2 regions of the Burkholderia sp. BCC0397 genome follow, and region 2 is predicted to be linked to the other one. Evidence: riboswitches for the same ligand, from Rfam matches in the RefSeq annotation. Region 2 holds a riboswitch; the other holds the start of a gene.

Region 1 (6,911 bases), on a different contig from region 2:
CGCAGACGCACACCGAGCGTGGCGTGCCGATCGACACGGTCGTCGCGGGCATCGAGCGCGCACTCGCCGATGCCGAGCAGCGCGGGCTGTCGAGCAAGCTGATCCTGTGCTTCCTGCGCCACCTGTCCGAAGAAGACGCGCTCGCGACGTTCGAATCCGCGTTGCCGCTGTTCGAACGCTATCGTCATCGCCTGATCGGCGTGGGCCTCGATTCGTCCGAGCTCGGCCATCCGCCGACGAAGTTCGCCCGCGTGTTCGAGAAGGCACGCGCGCTCGGGCTGAAGCTCGTCGCGCATGCGGGCGAGGAAGGCCCGCCCGCCTACATCTACGAAGCGCTCGACGTGCTGAAAGTCGACCGGATCGACCACGGCGTGCGCAGCATCGAGGATGCGGCGCTCGTCGAACGCCTCGCGAAAACGCGCACGGCGCTCACCGTCTGCCCGCTGTCGAACCTGAAGCTGTGCGTGTTCGACGACATGGCGAAGCACACGCTGAAGGCGCTGCTCGACCGCGGCGTGGCGGTAACGATCAACTCCGACGATCCGGCCTATTTCGGCGGCTACGTCAATGAAAACTACTTCGCGACGGCCGAAGGGCTGCAACTCACGGATGCCGAAGTCCATGCGGTGATCCGCAACGGCTTCGAGGCGTCGTTCATCGAACCGGCGCAGCGCGACGCACTGTACGCGCGCCTCGACGCGTACTGGCAGGCCGCGTGACGGCCCGCATCGAGGCACGCTAGACAGATGAGACACGGCAACGGCATCCGCTTCGCGATCACCGGTTCGGCCTTGCGCCGGGCCGGCCGCCTGCATGCATGCGGAGCGACGGCGCAGCCCGTCGTCGCTCGCACGCGCGGGCCGTCGCGGCTTGCCGTGCCGTTCGGCGTCGTACCGGCTGCGGGCGCACCGGTTGCGGGCGTACCGGCTGCGGGCGCAACGGCCGCGAGGTGCACGGGCAACCACGCGCGGGCGGCTTCGGCCGCCACGTTCGCCTGCGCCGTCGCCTTCGGCCATGCCGCACGCCGCGTGCCGCCGCCGCTCGCGAAGCACCGTCCCGCCGCCGTGCGGCGTCGCTCGCTTTCTTCTGTTCGCCTTACCTTGATGCAGGACCCTTCGTCATGACGCAAACCGCTTTCCGTTCCCAACTGCTGACCTTCAACGGCGACCCGGCGCAATCGAGCCAGGCCGCGAACTACGAGACCGACGGGCTCCTGATCGTCGACGACGGCAAGGTCGTCGCGGCCGGCCCGTATGCGCCGCTCGCCGCGACGCTCGCACGCGATGCGGTGGTCCACGACCTGCGCGACAAGCTGATCGTGCCCGGCTTCATCGACACGCACATCCACTATCCGCAGACGGACATGATCGCGTCGCCGGCGCCGGGCCTGCTGCCGTGGCTCGACAAGTACACGTTCCCGACCGAGCGCCAGTTCGGCGATCCCGAGCATGCGCGCGAAGTCGCCGACTTCTTCGTCGACGAACTGCTCGCGTGCGGCACGACGAGCGCGCTCGTCTACTGCACGGTGCACAAGCAGTCGGCCGATGCGCTGTTCGCGGCGAGCGACGCACGCGACCTGCGAATGATCGCGGGCAAGGTGCTGATGGACCGCAATTGCCCCGACTTCCTGCGCGACACCGCGCAGTCGGGCTATGACGACAGCGCCGAGCTGATCGACCGCTGGCACGGCAAGGGCCGCCAGATGTACGCGCTCACGCCGCGCTTCGCGCCGACGTCGACCGAGGCGCAGCTCGAGGCATGCAGCGAACTCGCGCGCCGCCATCCGGACGTGTTCGTGCAAAGCCACGTCGCGGAAAACGTCGACGAGGTGAAATGGGTGGCCGAGCTGTTCCCCGGCCACCGCAGCTATCTCGACATCTACGACCGTTACGGGCTGCTGCGTCCGCGCGCGGTGTACGGCCACTGCATCCACCTCGACGACGAGGATCGCCGCCGGATGGCCGAGACGCGCACCGTCGTCGCGCACTGCCCGACGTCGAACTTCTTCCTCGGCAGCGGGCTGTTCGATTTCGACAAGGCCGGCGAATACGACGTGCCCGTCACGCTCGCGACCGACGTCGGCGGCGGCACGTCGTTCTCGATGCTGCAGACGATGAACGAGGCGCACAAGGTCGCGCGGCTGTCGGGCCATCACCTGACCGCCACGCGGATGTTCTGGCTCGCGACGGCCGGCGCCGCGCAGGCGCTCGACCTCGCGGACACGGTCGGCACGCTCAAGCCGCGCACCGAAGCCGACTTCGTCGTGCTCGATCCGCAGGCGACGCCGCTGCTCGCGCGCCGCACGAAGCGCGCGGATTCGCTCGAGGAACTGCTGTTCGCGTTCGCGCTGCTCGGCGACGATCGCGCGGTGTACCGCACCTATGCGGCCGGCGAACTCGTGCACAAGCGTGGCGCCGCGCGCCGCCCGGCCGTCGCGTAACGCCCCGCGGGCACTCCGTTCCGGCAGCGCGGCAGCTTCGCCGCCGTGCATGCCGGCAATCGAAGCCGCTCCGGCGCGCCGCACGGCGGCCCGGCCGCTTTCCGGCGTGCAACCCGCCGTGCTAGAATTCGCCGCTCATTGGGGAGTAGCCGCTCCGCTCGATGTCCCGCGCCACCGGCGCGCATCGTGACGGAGGCGTCCGTCAACAGACTTGGCCGTTCGGCCATGGCGGACGCAGCCACGTTGGCCTGGCGAGACCGATGATTCACAGTGCGCCGCATCAGGGCCCGGCGCGCCGTGGATCGTCGCTCGCACGCACAACAATGGCCCGTGGAACCCCATCCGTGTCTCAAGCCTTCCTGATCTCCACCGGCGCCGTCGCCCTCGCTGAAATCGGCGACAAGACCCAACTGCTTTCCCTCGTGCTGGCCGCGCGCTATCGCAAGCCGGTGCCGATCATTCTCGGCGTGCTCGTCGCGACGCTCGTCAATCACGGATTCGCCGGCGCGCTCGGCGAATGGCTGGGCGTGCTCGTCACGCCGTCGATCATGCGCTGGACGCTCGCGCTCTCGTTCATCGCGATGGGGCTGTGGATCCTGGTGCCGGACAAGCTCGACGAGGACGAAGCCAATGCGACCCGCTCGCGGCTCGGCGTGTTCGGCGCGACGCTGGTGGCGTTCTTCCTCGCGGAGATGGGCGACAAGACGCAGATCGCGACCGTCGCACTGGCCGCGCGTTTCCAGGATTACATCGGCGTCGTGGCCGGCACGACCATCGGAATGATGCTCGCGAACGTGCCGGCGATCCTGCTCGGCGACCGCTTCGCGCACCGTCTGCCGACGAAGCTCGTGCACGGAATCGCGGCCGTGCTGTTCGTCGTGCTCGGCGCGCTGGCGCTGCTGGGTATCGGGGTCTGACGGAAAGGCAGGTGGCCGGCGCGGCCGGGCGGCCGCGCCAGGATGGATGCCGCGTTACTTCGCGACGGCGGCGCCCGAGGCGGGTGCCGCCGGCACCGCGCGCTCGTTGGCGGCCGGCGCCGCCGGCCCGCCACGCTTGTCGACCGGCAGCCGGACCGAGCGGACGGCCCCGTTCGACAACGGGAAATCGGCGAGCGCGCTACGCGCGAGGAACGGCATCGCGTACAGCAGCGTGCCGTTGTCGCCGGTCGTGCGCGCGGACACGTTGTAGACCTCCTTGCCCGTCGCGCGCTCGGTAATGCGGATGCCGAGCACGTAGTCGAACACCTGGTACGTCTGCGCGACATAGCCGGCCGGCATCGGCCCCCAGGGGCCCCACGGACCCCACGGCCCGCGCCGCCAGTACGGCCCGGGCGCGAACCACGGATCGTAGTAGACCGGCTGCGGCACCGTCACGAGATCGCTGCCGACTGAATAGGTCAGCCCGACGAGATAGCGTGCCTGCGACGGCGGCACCTGCCGGAACGCATACGCGGACAGCTCGTTCGCGACGATCGGCTCGTAGGTCGACTGCTCGATGCTGTTCTTCTGCGCATCCGTGCGCGTGAACGCATAGGTGCGTGTCGCGTCGCTGCCGCTCCAGTCGGAGAAGGCCGTGACCTGGGTGGTCACGTAGCTGGTGCAGCCGGTCAGCAGCGCGACGCACAGCGCCGCCGCCCAGCCCGCACCGCGAAAAATCCATTCGCGTTTCATGTTGATCCTCGTCGATCCGTCACCCGTTCGTCGCCCCGCGCGAACCCCAACGGGATGCCGATAATACGCGGACTGCCGAAAGCGGTAAAAAGTTCGCCCGGCACGCAGCCGCCAGCCTTTGTACAATGGCCCGGTTCGCCTGGCCCGCGCGACGGGCCCGTCCCCCACTCCACCGATCTCGACGACCATGTCCGACAACGCTTCCTCCACCGTGATCCGCCGCGCCGACTACACGCCGCCGGCCTTCCTCATCGATTCCGTCGCACTCGAATTCGATCTCGCGCCGGCCCGCACGATCGTCAGGAACACGATGCGCGTGCGCCGCAATCCGGATGCCGCGCCCGCGCCGCACCTGGAGCTGATGGGCGAAGCGCTCGAATTCGTCGGCGCGCAGCTCGACGGCGCATCGTACGGCGCGGTGCGCGCGCACGAACACGGCCTGACGGTCGAGAACGTGCCCGATGCGTTCGAGCTTACGCTCGACAGCGCGTGCGCGCCGGACCAGAACACGACGCTGTCGGGCCTGTACGTATCGAGCGGCAACTTCTTCACGCAGTGCGAAGCCGAAGGCTTTCGCCGCATCACCTACTTCCTCGACCGCCCCGACGTGATGGCGTCGTACACCGTCACGCTGCGTGCCGACAAGGCCGCGTATCCGGTGCTGCTGTCGAACGGCAACCTCGTCGATTCGGGCGACCTGCCCGACGGCCGCCACTTCGCGAAGTGGGAAGACCCGTTCCGCAAGCCGAGCTACCTGTTCGCGCTGGTCGCGGGCAAGCTCGTCGCGATCGAGGAAACGATCACGACCGGCTCCGGCAAGGAAAAGCTGCTGCAGGTGTGGGTCGAACCGGCCGACCTCGACAAGACGCGTCACGCGATGGATTCGCTGATCCACTCGATCCGCTGGGACGAAAAGCGCTTCGGCCTCGAACTCGATCTCGACCGCTTCATGATCGTCGCGGTCGGCGACTTCAACATGGGCGCGATGGAAAACAAGGGGCTCAACATCTTCAACACGAAGTACGTGCTGGCGAACCCCGAGACCGCGACCGACACCGATTTCGCGAACATCGAGTCGGTGGTCGGCCACGAGTACTTCCACAACTGGACCGGCAACCGCGTGACCTGCCGCGACTGGTTCCAGTTGAGCCTGAAGGAAGGCCTGACGGTGTTCCGCGACCAGGAATTCTCAGCCGACATGGCCGCAGGCGACGACGTCGAATCGGCGGCCCGCGCGGTGAAGCGCATCGAGGACGTGCGCGTGCTGCGCCAGCTGCAGTTCGCCGAGGACGCCGGCCCGATGGCGCACCCGGTGCGCCCGGAGAGCTACGTCGAGATCAACAACTTCTACACGATGACGGTCTACGAGAAAGGCTCGGAAGTCGTGCGGATGTACCAGACGCTGTTCGGCCGCGACGGCTTCCGCAAGGGGATGGACCTCTACTTCAAGCGCCACGACGGCCACGCGGTGACCTGCGATGACTTCCGGCACGCGATGGCCGACGCGAACGGGCGTTACCTCGCGCAGTTCGAGCGCTGGTACAGCCAGGCCGGCACGCCGCGCGTGTCGGTGCGCACCGCGTACGACGCGGCCGCGCGCCGCTATACGGTCACTCTCGCGCAAGGCTACGGCGACGCGTCGCCGGCCGCGCGCGAAACGCAGCAGGGGCCGCTCCTGATCCCGTTCGCGATCGGCCTGATCGGCCGCGACGGCCGCGACCTGCCGCTGCGTCTCGACGGCGAAGCCGCCGCATCGGGCACGACGCGCGTGCTCGATTTCACCGACACCGAGCAGACCTTCACGTTCGTCGACGTGCCGGAAGCACCGCTGCCGTCGCTGCTGCGCAACTTCTCGTCGCCGGTGATCGTCGAGTACGACTACAGCGACGACGATCTCGCGTTCCTGCTCGCGCACGACAGCGATCCGTTCAACCGCTGGGAGGCCGGCCAGCGCCTCGCGACGCGTGCGCTGCTGACGCTCGCCGCGCGTGCCGCCGCCAACGCGCCGCTCACGCTCGGCGAGAACTTCGTCGCCGCGTTCCGCCGCGTGCTGACCGATGAAAGCCTGTCGCCGGCATTCCGCGAACTCGCGCTGACGCTGCCGTCGGAAACCTACCTCGCCGACCAGATGGCCGAGGCCGATCCGGCCGCCGTGCATCGCGCCCGCCAGTTCGTGCGCCGCCAGCTCGCGACCGCGCTGCGCGCCGACTGGCTCGCCGCGTACGAGCAGCACCAGACGCCCGGCGCCTACGAGCCGACGCCGGAAGCCTCGGGCCGCCGCGCGCTGAAGAACCTCGCGCTCGCGTATCTCGCCGAACTCGAGGATCCGGCCGATGCCGTGCACCTCGCCACCGCCCAGTACGACGCGGCGAACAACATGACCGATCGCGCGGCTGCGCTCGGCGCGCTGCTGTCCGCGGCTACCGCAGGCGCGAACGGGCCGGCCGAGCATGCGCTCGACGACTTTTACCGTCGCTTCGAGAAGGAAGCGCTCGTGATCGACAAGTGGTTCGCGATGCAGGCGGCGCAACGCGGCACGCCCGCGCAGCCGACGCTCGCGAAGGTGCGCAAGCTGCTCGCGCACCCCGCGTTCAACCTGAAGAACCCGAACCGTGCGCGCTCGCTGATCTTCAGCTTCTGCGCGGCCAACCCCGCGCAATTCCACGCGGCCGACGGTTCCGGCTACGCGTTCTGGGCCGAACAGGTGCTCGCGCTCGACGCGATCAACCCGCAGGTCGCGGCACGCCTCGCGCGCTCGCTCGAACTGTGGCGCCGCTTCACGCCGGCGCTGCGCGACCGGA
Region 2 (6,911 bases):
CAGGACGAGCCCGACCACCATCAGTTTCGTGTGGCTCGTCGTATCGGCGAGCTTGCCGAACGGGTAAGCCGACAATGCATACACGACGTTCATCGCAACCATCACGAGCGGCACGAGCGCGACGGGCACGCCGCTGCCCATCGCGCGCAGCACCAGAAACGCCTCGCTGAAACGCGCCAGCGCGAACACGCCGCCGACGGCCACGACCCACCAGTAGCGGGCGCCGAGTTGTGCGACGACTTCGCGGCGAATCGGGTTCACGCGCTTCTCGCCCGGCGCATGCGCCGGTTCGTCGATGCCGAACGCGAGCAGCGCCACGGCGAGCACGCCGGGAATCACGGCCAGCCAGAACGCGAGGCGGAAATCGTCGCGCCACACCAGCATGATGACGACGGCCAGCAGCGGCCCGAGGAACGCGCCCACCGTGTCGAGCGACTGGCGCAACCCGTACGCAGCGCCGCGCAGGTGAACGGGCGTGACGTCGGCGACGAGCGCATCGCGCGGCGCGCCGCGAATCCCCTTGCCGACCCGGTCGACGATCCGCGCGGTCACCACGACGCCGATCGTCGGCGCGATCGCGAACAGCGGCTTGCTGAGCGCGCCGAGCGCGTAGCCGGTCACCGCCAGCCATTTGCGATTGCGCAGGTAGTCGCTCAGCGTGCCGGAGAACACCTTGACGACCGGCGACGTCGCCTCGGCGATCCCTTCGATCAGGCCGATCGTCGTCGCGCTCGCGCCAAGACCCGCCATCAGGAACATCGGCAACAGGCTGTGGATGATTTCGGACGACACGTCCATCAGCAGGCTGACACAGCCGAGCACCCACACGCTGCGCGGAATCTGGCGAAGAATGCCGGTCGATGAGTCGGTCTGCATGGGTCGCTCCCCGGTTCAGGAATCCTGAAGCTGAATGCCTGTGATGCTACCGCACGCCCGTGACCCTGATCGCACGCCGCAGGAACGCGTGCGCCCTTGCTATTCCGCCATGTCGCGCCGCAGCTTCGCCTGCCGGCGCGTACGGTCGTTCAGTATCTGGTGCCGGCGATGGTCGGTCAGCTTCTTCCAGTCGCGTGCCTCGTCGCGCGTGCGCAGGCAGCCGACACAAAAGCCCGTGCGGCCGTCGAACGCGCAGAGATCGATACACGGCGATTTCACGGCCACGATCAGGCCGCCTTCGCAGGTGTCAGCACTTCGACGGTCACGTGAGACACGCCGTCGAAGCCCGCGACCAGCGCATGATAGAAACTCGCATCGCGCGCGGTGTCGCCCGATTCGACCGACACGATCGCGCTCATGTGCCCGGGGCCCACGCGCCACACATGGAGATCGTTGACCGTGTCGCCGAGCGCCTCGATCGCGCGGCGCACGTTGTCCGTCAGCTTGCGATCGACGTTGACGTCGAGCAAGACACCGCCCGTATCGCGTATCAGCCCGTACGCCCAGTTGGCGATCACCAGCGCGCCGACGATGCCCGCGAGCGGGTCCATCCAGACCCATCCGAACGCGCGCGCGAGCAGCAGGCCGACGATCGCCAGCACCGACACGGCCGCGTCGGCGATCACGTGAACGTAGGCCGACCGGATGTTGTGGTCGCGATGCGCGGCCGAGTGCGAACCGTGACCATGATGCGCGTGGTGCGCGTCGTCGTGGTCTTCGTCTTCGTGATGATGATCGTGCCCATGCGCATGATGATGGCCGTGCCCATGCCCGTGATGGTGATCGCCGCTCAGCAGCCACACGCTGGCGAGGTTCACGGCGAGCCCCAGCACGGCGATCGGAATCGCTTCGTCGAAGTGAATCGGCACCGGCGCCAGCAGGCGCGCGATCGCCTCATAGCCGATCAGCAACGCAATCATCGCCAGCACGATCGCGCTCGTGAAGCCGGCCAGGTCGCCGAGCTTGCCGGTGCCGAACACGAAGCGCGGATCGTCGGCGTAGCGGCGCGCATAGGTATAGGCCAGCGCGGCGATCAGCATCGCGCCCGCGTGCGTCGACATGTGCAGGCCGTCGGCGACCAGCGCGAGCGAGCCGAACAGCGTGCCGCCGACGATCTCGGCGATCATCATCGCCGTGCACAGGCCGATGACCATCCACGTCTTCCGCTCGTTGCGCGCGTGGGCGGCGCCCAGAAACGCGTGACTGTGCACGCCGCCGGCCGACGTGCCGTTGAATTCGTTCATGTTCCGATCCGTTTACTTGAAATAGCTGTGCACGACATCGATCAGCTGCTCGGTCGCGCTGCCTTCGTGGGCGTCGGGCGTGTCCGCATCGACGAGATGCGACCGGATGTGGTCTTCCAGCACGACGGCCAGCAGGCCATTCATCGCGCCGCGGCAGCTCGTGATCAGTTGCAGCACGTCGTTACAGCCGCGCTCGTCTTCCAGTGCCCGCTCGATCGCTTCGACCTGTCCCTTGATACGGCGCACGCGGTTCAGCAGCTTCTGTTTTTCGCGAACGGTATGACTCATCGATGGCTCCTGTATAGGGTAGGGGAGTATATCTTCGGAAGGCTACCCCTATAGGGTGGAGGGGTATATTTTTCGAGACGAAGGCTTGTCGAAAGAAAACCGCTCGGCTAGACTGCTTTCCGTCTTTGGGGAGTAGCCTGCTTTCCGTCCCCGGAAAGCGAACGCGTCAACACACTCGGCTTGCGGCCGTGGCGCGTTCGGCCTGATCGGCTTGGCGAGACCATCGGCACATCGCGTCGTTCCTGGTCGGACGGCGGCGGATGTGCCATGGTTCGTCAGCGTCCGACCACGGAGTCCCCATGTTCCTCCCCGCTCTCGTTCTCCACGCCACCGCTGCCTGCGGAGGTGCCGCATGACCTTCATGTTCGTCGAACTGGCGTTCATGCTGATCGTCATCCTCGTCGCGGCCGAACTCTTCACCAATGCGCTCGAACATCTCGGCGAACGCCTGAAGATTTCCGAAGGCGTGACCGGCTCGCTATTCGCGGCCGTCGGCACCGCGCTGCCCGAAACGATGGTGCCGCTGCTCGCGCTGGCCGGCGGCACGTCGAACCAGGCCGTGAACGAGGAGATCGGCGTCGGCGCGATTCTCGGCGCGCCGCTGATGCTCGCGACGCTCACCACGTTCCTGATGACGCTCGCCGTGATCCGCTCGCGCGGGCTGCGCGGCACGATCGCGCCCGAACGCACGGGCTTCGTGCGCGACATGAACACCTTCCTCGCCGCATTCTCGCTGGCGACCGTCGCGATGTTCGTCCCGCATCACAACTGGGCCGTGCGCGCGCTGCTCGCCGCGATGCTGGTCGGCCTCTACGTGATGTACGTCGTGATGACGTTCCGCGCGTCGACCCAGCTCGTCGATGCCGGGCACGGCACCGAGGCGCCGCACGCGATGTTCCTGTCGCGCGTCGGCCTGCCGACCAACCTGGCGACGATCGTGCTGCAACTGCTGATCGGCGTCGCGCTGCTGGTCGGCGGCGCGAAGGGCTTCATTCACGGCGTGGAAGGCGTATCGCACGTACTCGGCGTGTCGGCGCTGCTGCTGTCGCTGATCATCGTGCCGATCGCGACGGAACTGCCCGAGAAGGTCAACAGCGTGCTGTGGATCCGTCGTGGAAAGGACACGCTCGCGTTCGGCAACATCACCGGCGCGATGGTGTTCCAGGGTACGTTGCTGCCGGCGATCGGCATCATGCTGACGCCGTGGGAGCCGCGCCCCGAAGTGCTGACCGGCGTGATCATCACGCTCGCGGCGGCGGCGTGGCTGCGCGTCAATGCGCGCACGCGCGGGCTCGCGCTCTGGGCGTTGCTCGCGAACGGCGCGGGTTATGCGGGGTATCTGGTGTTGACGCTGACGCGATAAATGCCGGTCGGGCGCGCCGACCGGCGGACACGTCGGTGCGGCGCGTTTCATCGCGCCGGATGCGGGCGACGGCAACGCCCGCATCCGGACGATCAGGAACCCTTGACGAGCCTGACGATCGTCAACGTGCCATCGACCTTCTCGATCCGCACCTTGACCTTGTCGCCCGCATGCGCTTGCGCGAGCATCGCCGCGTCCTTCGCCTTGAACGCCATCGTCATCGGCGGCATCCCGACGTTCTCCAGCGCGCCGTGCTTCAACGTGATCCTGCCGCTCGCGGCATCGACCTTCTTCACCTCGGCGTCGGTCAGCGCGGCGTTCGATTCCGCCGCGCCGTCCGACGACATCTTCATGCCGGACATGTCCATGCCCGACATGTCGCCGGCGGCAACGGCCGGGACGGCGAAAGCGCCGCACGCGAGAACGGCGGCGGCAGTGGCGATCAGTTGATTCATCTTCATCGTGATTCTCCGGTGGGAATGGATGGCACGTTCGTGCCGGAAGGAACTGCATCGGAATGCCGCGTGCGGCCCGCGCTTCGCGCGCGACGGCGCTGAAGCAGAAGCCACGCGGCGGGAATGACGAACATCGACAGCAGCGGCGCCGTGACCATGCCGCCGACCATCGGCGCGGCGATGCGCTGCATGACTTCGGAACCGGCGCCGTGGCCGATCATGATCGGCACGAGCCCGGCGAGCACGACGGCGACCGTCATCGCCTTCGGGCGCACACGCAGCACCGCGCCTTCGCGAATGGCGTCGAGCAGCAACGCATCGGTCAGCGGTTCGCCGGCATCGAGCCGGCGCTGCAGCGCGCCCTTCAGGTACAGCAGCATCACGACGCCGAATTCGGCGGCCACGCCCGCCAGTGCGATGAAGCCGACCGACGTCGCGACGGACACCGCATGGCCGAGCGCCCACACGAGCCAGAACCCGCCGACCAGCGCGAACGGCACCGTCGACATCAGCAGCAGCGCGTCGGCCGCCGAATCGAACGTGACGAACAGCAGCACGAAGATCACGACGAGCGTGACGGGCACGACGGTGCGCAGCGTCGCCGCCGCGCGTTCGAGATACTCGAATTGCCCCGACCACGCGATCGAATAACCGGGCGGCAACGCGACCTGCCGTGCGACGGCCTGCTGCATCGCACGGACGGCCGTGCTCAGGTCGGCACCGCGGAGATCGACGTACACGTAGCCGGACAGCCGTGCGTTTTCGCTGCGGATCATCGGCGGCCCGTCGGCGATCGCGACATGTGCGACGTCGCCGAGGCGGATCTGCGCGCCGCGCGCGGTGACGATCGGCAGTTGCCGCAGGTTCTCGAGCGAATCGCGAATCTCGCGCGGATAGCGGATGTTGATCGGGAAGCGCTCGCGCCCCGCGATCACTTCGCCGATGTCCTCGCCGCCGATCGCCGACGACACGACCGCCTGGATATCGGCCACCGACAGCCCGTAACGCGCGGCGGCGAGCCGATCGATGTCGACGTCGATGTAGCGGCCGCCGTTCAGCCGCTCCGCGAGCGCGGACGTCACGCCCGGCACGCGCTTCACGGCTGCCTCGACCTGCGTCGCGATCGCGTCGATCCCCGCCAGGTCCGGCCCTGAAATCTTCACGCCGACCGGCGTCTTGATCCCGGTGGACAGCATGTCGAGCCGGTTGCGGATCGGCGGCACCCACACGTTCGACAGCCCCGGCACCTTCACCGTCCGGTCGAGTTCGTCGACGAGCTTCTCCGGCGTCATGCCGGGCCGCCACGCGCTGCGCGGCTTGAAGCGGATCGTCGTCTCGAACATCTCGAGCGGCGCCGGGTCGGTCGCCGTATCGGCGCGGCCCGACTTGCCGAACACCGTGTCGACTTCGGGCACGGTCTTGATCAGCCGGTCGGTCTGCTGCAGCAGCTCGCTCGCCTTGTCGGCCGAGATGCCCGGCAGCGCGGTCGGCATGTACAGCAAATCGCCTTCGTCGAGCGGCGGCATGAATTCGCCACCGAGCCGCGACAACGGCACGGCCGTCAGCACGAGCGCGACGACCGCGACGCCGATCGCGGCCCACGGGCGCCGCAGCGTCGCTTCGAGCAGCGGCCGGTACAGGCGGATCAGCACGCGGTTGATCGGGTTCGCGTGCTCGTGCGGAATGCGGCCGCGCACCAGATAGCCCATCAGTACCGGCACCAGCGTCACCGACAGCCCGGCGGCGGCCGCGATCGTATAGGTCTTCGTGAACGCCAGCGGCGCGAACAGCTTGCCCTCCTGCCCTTCCAGCGAAAACACCGGAACGAACGACAGCGTGATGATCAGCAGCGAGAAGAACAGCGCGGGCCCGACTTCCACTGCCGACGCCGCGACGAGTTCCCAGCGGCGCGCGGCCGTGATCGGCTCGCCGGGATGCGCGCGGTCGTACGCTTCCAGATGCTTGTGCGCGTTCTCGATCATCACGATCGCGGCGTCGATCATTGCGCCGATCGCGATCGCGATCCCGCCGAGCGACATCAGGTTGGCGTTCACGCCCTGGTAGCGCATCACGATGAACGCGGCCAATACCCCGAGCGGCAGCGACAGGATCGCGACCAGCGCGCTGCGCAGATGGAACAGGAACACCGCGCAGACGATCCCGACGATGACGAATTCCTCGATCAGCTTGTCCGTCAGGTTGTCGACCGCGCGCGCGATCAGTTGCGAACGGTCGTAGGTCGTGACGATTTCGACGCCGGCCGGCAGCGAACGCTTCAGGTCGGCGAGCTTCGCCTTCACCGCGTCGATCGTCGTCAGCGCGTTCTTGCCCGAGCGCATCACGACGACGCCGCCCGTCACCTCGCCCTGCCCGTTCAGTTCCGCGATGCCGCGCCGCATCGCCGGGCCGACCTGGATGCGTGCGACGTCGCCGAGCAGGACCGGCGTGCCGGTGTCGTCGGTGCGCAGCACGACGTGCCGGAAATCGTCGAGCGTGCGCAGGTAGCCTGACGATCGCACCATGTACTCCGACTCGGCCAGCTCGACGACCGAGCCGCCGGATGCCTGGTTGGCCTTGGCGAGCGCATCCGCGACCGCCGCCTGCGTGATGCCGTATGCGCGCAGC

Evidence for each region. Region 2 has a riboswitch for manganese ahead of HWX03_RS34880 (sodium:calcium antiporter). Riboswitches for the same ligand answer to the same signal wherever they lie in the genome.
Region 1: it holds a riboswitch for manganese, as region 2 does, so the genes downstream of both, HWX03_RS11725 (TMEM165/GDT1 family protein) here and HWX03_RS34880 (sodium:calcium antiporter) in region 2, are expected to answer to the same signal.

What each region holds. Positions count from the first base shown of each region.
Region 1 covers NZ_CADFDL010000003.1:348,599-355,509, forward strand. Annotated here, with positions in the region: gene HWX03_RS11715 (adenosine deaminase) at 1-719, shown strand, start outside; gene guaD (guanine deaminase) at 1,121-2,440, shown strand; yybP-ykoY riboswitch at 2,569-2,743, shown strand; gene HWX03_RS11725 (TMEM165/GDT1 family protein) at 2,785-3,357, shown strand; gene HWX03_RS11730 (DUF4136 domain-containing protein) at 3,412-4,110, opposite strand; gene pepN (aminopeptidase N) at 4,298-6,911, shown strand, end outside.
Region 2 covers NZ_CADFDL010000020.1:75,852-82,762, reverse strand. Annotated here, with positions in the region: gene HWX03_RS34900 (MFS transporter) at 1-876, opposite strand, end outside; gene HWX03_RS34895 (DUF1289 domain-containing protein) at 976-1,161, opposite strand; gene dmeF (CDF family Co(II)/Ni(II) efflux transporter DmeF) at 1,164-2,180, opposite strand; gene HWX03_RS34885 (metal/formaldehyde-sensitive transcriptional repressor) at 2,193-2,468, opposite strand; yybP-ykoY riboswitch at 2,584-2,751, shown strand; gene HWX03_RS34880 (sodium:calcium antiporter) at 2,821-3,831, shown strand; gene HWX03_RS34875 (copper-binding protein) at 3,924-4,292, opposite strand; gene HWX03_RS34870 (efflux RND transporter permease subunit) at 4,289-6,911, opposite strand, start outside.